DNA from 2 places in the Spirillospora sp. NPDC049652 genome. Region 1 is predicted to be linked to the other one. Evidence: riboswitches for the same ligand, from Rfam matches in the RefSeq annotation. Region 1 holds a riboswitch; the other holds the start of a gene.
The links. Region 1 has a riboswitch for cyclic di-AMP ahead of AB0J52_RS28575 (CHAP domain-containing protein). Riboswitches for the same ligand answer to the same signal wherever they lie in the genome.
Positions count from the first base shown of each region.

Region 2: another riboswitch for cyclic di-AMP. It lies ahead of AB0J52_RS07545 (coiled-coil domain-containing protein); the one in region 1 lies ahead of AB0J52_RS28575 (CHAP domain-containing protein).

Region 1 is NZ_JBFAOF010000592.1:2,169-4,550, forward strand. It holds cyclic di-AMP (ydaO/yuaA leader) riboswitch at 314-535, shown strand; gene AB0J52_RS28570 (C40 family peptidase) at 614-1,093, shown strand; cyclic di-AMP (ydaO/yuaA leader) riboswitch at 1,236-1,372, shown strand; gene AB0J52_RS28575 (CHAP domain-containing protein) at 1,381-2,166, shown strand.
Region 2 is NZ_JBFAOF010000067.1:13,016-15,397, reverse strand. It holds gene AB0J52_RS07545 (coiled-coil domain-containing protein) at 1-864, opposite strand, end outside; cyclic di-AMP (ydaO/yuaA leader) riboswitch at 871-1,039, opposite strand; gene AB0J52_RS07540 (S8 family peptidase) at 1,291-2,382, opposite strand, start outside.

The DNA.
Region 1 (2,382 bases):
CTCGCGGCGCCCTCCAGGCGCCGTCCCCCTCGCGACGCGCCCCACGCGCCGCGGTTCCGGCGGGACGCCGTCCAGGCGCCGCCGCCCCCCTCGCGACGCGTTCCACGCGCCGCGTCCCCCGGTAGGCCCGGCCCGCCCGTGCGCACGCGAACGGCGTGCATGGCGCTGAGAGCGCGCCACGGCGGATTCCTTTACCCGGCCCCTGCCCGTGCGCGGCCCTTTACCCGGGCCCGCCACTCCCACAACATCACGCCGCTCGCCCGCACGCGGGACATCAGGGTCCCGTCGTCCGGCCTCATCACGCCCCTGGGGCGAGCAGGCAACGCCGAGTCCGCGCGATGGCGCGCGGAGCCGGGGACCCACCGCGTCCGCCCGTCCGGGCCTTCCGGACGGCGCGATCAAGGCGCACGGGGTGAATCGGCGCGGTCCCAGCCCCCAGTTCAAGGCCCCCACGGGCCTGGTGAGGGACCCGTCGTAGGGCTGCTTCCACGCCCGAACCCGACAGCTAACCCGGTAGGCGTCTGGAAGAAGGAGACAACCCCTGTCCAGCAACGCTGTCAGCAGCAGAGCCCGATCCGCGCGTATCCTGGGCGGCCTCACGGTCGTCACGGCCGTGGCGGCGCCCGTCGTGCTCGCCGGTCCGGCCCCCGCCCACGCGGCGGCCGCCAAGCCCGTGAGCGTGGTGGTCAAGCAGGCCAAGCACAAGACCTGGGCCGAGCGCCAGAAGCTCGCCAGGAAGGCGCTGAAGTACGCCGCCTCCAAGAAGGGCAAGCCGTACCGCTACGGCGCGGCGGGCCCGAACGCCTTCGACTGCTCCGGATTCGTCCAGTGGTCCTACCGGAAGGCCGGGGTGAAGCTGCCCCGGGTCACCACGTCCCAGTACCGTTCGGTAAAGAACAAGGTTGCCTGGAACAAACTCGCGCCAGGAGACCTTGTGTTCTTTAACGGCAAGGGTCATGTCGGCCTCATCTACAAGAAAAAGGGCCGTACGCTCTACATGATCCACGCGCCCCACTCCGGCGACCACGTCCGGGTGGCCAAGCTGAACAGCTACCGCAAGAAGACCTTCGCGGGCGCCGTCCGTCCTTATTAGACGCGGGTCCGCAGGGCCCGGCGGCAGGAAGACCTCCGCCGGGCCCTCCCACCCCGCTCGCCCTCCAGTGCGAGCCGTCCCCTGAGCGGGACCGTCCATATCCAGTAACGGACGCCTTTCGAGGACGTCCGCCGCCGAGTCCGCTCCCGACGCGCCGAGCGCGTCCAGTGGAGCCGGGGACCCACCTACACCGGGGTGAATCGGCCTCCCAGAGGCCGTAGGGCAGCTTCCACGCCCGAACCCGACAGCTAACCCGGTAGGCGGCATGGAAGCCGAGGAGAACACCCTTGAACGCCACGCGTACCAGCAAGCTTCAGCCTGTCTTCCAGTCGCTGCGCACCACCAGCGCCCTCGTCGCCGGCGCCGCCGTCGTCGGGACCGTCGCCGCGACCGCCGCGCACGCCTCCACGATCACCCCGCACGACGCCAAGCCGCAGGCCGCGGCCATGCGGATCAGCGAGGCCGCGATGGCCCAGAACACCCTCCCGAACCTCAAGAAGTCCGCTCCGGAGCAGGCCGGCCGGCACGCCGCGCAGGCCGCGCGGGGGCAGGCCCCCAAGGCCGCCAAGGCCGCCCCGGCCATGCCCACCGCCCAGAAGGCCATCAAGATCGCGACCTCCCAGGTCGGGATCAGCGAGGACGGCGCGGGCAAGACCAAGTTCCAGAAGTGGTACATGGGCACCGAGCGGGCCAAGCAGACCCTCGCCCGTGACGGCGGCGCGCTCCGCCTGTACGCCGACGCCGAGTGGTGCGACATGTTCGTCTCCTGGGTCGGCACCCAGGCCGGCTTCTCCCACCAGGTCGGCTCCGACGCCTGGACCGTGGCCCACGCCAAGTGGTTCAAGAGCCAGGGCCGCTGGGGCACCACCCCGAAGCCCGGCGCGGTCGTGTTCTTCGCCTGGAACGGCAGCAAGAGCCTCGACTCCATCCAGCACGTCGGCATGGTGATCAAGGGCAACGGCGACGGCACCGTCAAGACCGTCGAGGGCAACACCGACGGCGGTTCGGTCGAGGTCAAGACCCGTCCGAGCGACACCATCGTCGGCTACGGGTACCCCGGCTACGCCAAGTGACCGGCACTCCCGGCCGCGCTCTAGGATCGCCGCATGGGCGACGAGCGGGCCGTGGAGACGGGGGCGGGGTCCGCTTCCGGGCGGGCCGCTGAGCGGCCCTCAGGCCCCGGCACGGCAGAGCACCACGCCGTGGCGGACCAGCCCGCCGGGAACGGCGCCGTAGAGAACGACACCGCAGAGCCCGCCGCCGCGGGGTCCCACCTCACCGTGGGGCCC
Region 2 (2,382 bases), on a different contig from region 1:
CTTCCAGATGATGTACTTGATGCCCAGCGAGGAGGCGTGCGCGATGGCGTAGGCCGCCACCTGGTCGCCGTTGCTGTTGCGCGCGGACGTGGGCATGGAGCCGCCGGACGACTCCATGAAGTCGCAGGCGGTGCCGGTGGCGTGGTCCTGCGCGTCCGCGCCGCCGCGGTAGCAGCCGATGGTGGGGAACGGCCCGAACTCGGTGTCGATGACCTGCTTCACGTGCAGCATGCGGGGGGTCACGCTGCCCATGCCGACGCTCGGCGACTCCGGCTTGTACTTCTTGACCAGCTTCTTGATCTGGGCCTTGCGGGACTTCAGGTCGGTCAGGTTCTTCTGCAGGTCGGAGATCTTCGCCTGCGCCTGCTGCCGCGCCTTCTCCTGGTCGGCGACGAGCTTGGTGATCTGCTGGACGCGCGCCGACTGGTTCTGCGCGACATGGCTCGCCAGGCTCATCGTGTTCAGCAGCTCGGACGGGTCGCCCGCCGCGACGACGGTGATCCCCGGGTCCTGGCCGCCGGTCATGTACTGGTTGGCGGCGAGCCGGGCGACGAGGGTGCGCGAGGCGGTCAGCTGCTCGCGCAGGTCGTCGGCCTTCTTGATGGCCTTCCGGGCGGCCCACTGGGCGTCCTTGAGCTGGGCAAGGTCGCCGCCGTACTCCTTGTCGAGCTGCTCGATCTGCTTGTTCAGCTTGTCCATCCGGTCGCTGTCGCCGGGCTCGGCGCCGGCCGGGACGGTGCTCGACAGCAGCGGCAGGGCGAGCACGGCAGCGGCGGCGGCCAGTGCGGCGCGGCGTCCGCGGACGCCCGTGCGGGGCCGGGGGACGGCCGCCCGGAGACGGCGGCCGGAGGTCGGGCGCTGCACGTCCTCTCCTCTCCTCTGGTCGGCCTACCGGGTTAGCTGTCGGGTTCGGGCGCGGGAGTCCGCCCTATCGCGGCGCGTGCGGCGGCCGCGAATTCACCCCGGCCGGACGGGGCGTCCGGCGGCTGGGTCCCCGGCTCCCGGACAGGGGGCGTCCGGGACTCGGCGCGTCCGGCCAGCCTGCCGCGTCGACCACGGGCAGTCACCGACCGGACACCAACAAACTGCAAGGAACTGGGTGTTGCCTCGCCAAAGATTAGACCCCCGGGGCTGCCGGGACGACCCCGGCGGCCGACCCGATGCCCGGAATCGGCAGAGCCGGCGGGCGGTCCGGGGCGCCGCCCCGGCGTCCGGCTCCGCTCGTTGCATGACGGCCCGGTCCCGAGGCCGGGACCGGGCCGTCATGACCGTGCGTGAGCGCGGAGGGTCTTACAGCGAACCCTTGTAGAGCAGCCGGTTGGGCGTGCCGGTCTTCAGGTTCCGCAGGACGTTCTTGGTGGAGTTGTCGTGCAGCCACTTCTGAACGGCGGAGAAGTTCGCCTTGGGGTGCGTCTGCAGGTAGAGCGCGGCGACACCGGCGACGTACGGCGAGGCCATGGACGTGCCGCTCTCGACCTGCGTGCCGCCGCCCGGCCACGTGGACGTGATGCCGTAGCCCGGCGCCAGGATGTCCACGCACTTGCCGTAGTTGGAGAAGCCCGCGCGGTTGTCGTGCGAGGTGGTCGCGCCGACGGCCTCGACCCAGGACGCGCCCGAGGGCGAGAACTTGCAGGCGTCCTTGTTGTCGTTGCCCGCGGCGACGGTCACGAAGACGCCCGACTTGGACAGGTTCGCGACGGCGGTGTCGAGGGCCGCGGACTTGCCGCCGCCGATCGACAGGTTCGCCACCGACGGCTTGGCGGCGTGCGAGCGCAGCCACTTCAGGCCGGCGACGACGTCGGACGCCGGGGCGCTGCCGTCCTTGTCGAGGACGCGCAGGGCGCGCAGCTGGACGCCCTTGGCCGCGCCGTACTTGGCGGAGCCGAGGATGCCGGCGACGTGGGTGCCGTGGCCGTTGTAGTCCCAGCCGTTGCCCTTGAAGCGCGGCGCGGACCACACGACCTTGGCGCGCCCGCCGAACTGCGAGTGCGTCCAGGCGATGCCGCTGTCGATGATGTAGGCCGTGACGCCCTTGCCGGTCGCCTTGTAGGAGTAGGACTTCGACAGCGGCGTCCGGCGCTGGTCGATGCGGTCCAGGCCCCACGGGAGCGGCGACCTCTGGGTGGTCGTGGCGTGCACGAGCTGGTCCTGCTCGATGGCCGCGACGCGCTTGTCGCGGCGCAGCTTGTCGAGCTGCCTGCTGTCGAGGCGGGCGACGAACCCGTTGAGGACGTCGCCGAAGTCCTGGGCGGACGAGGCGCCGACCTGGCCCGCCGTGGCGGTGGGCGAGGTGCCGGCCTTGAGCGTGACGATGTACTGGCCCGCGATGGGCGTGCCCTCGGCGGCGGTCACCTGGACCGGCGTGGGCTTGGAATCGGCGTT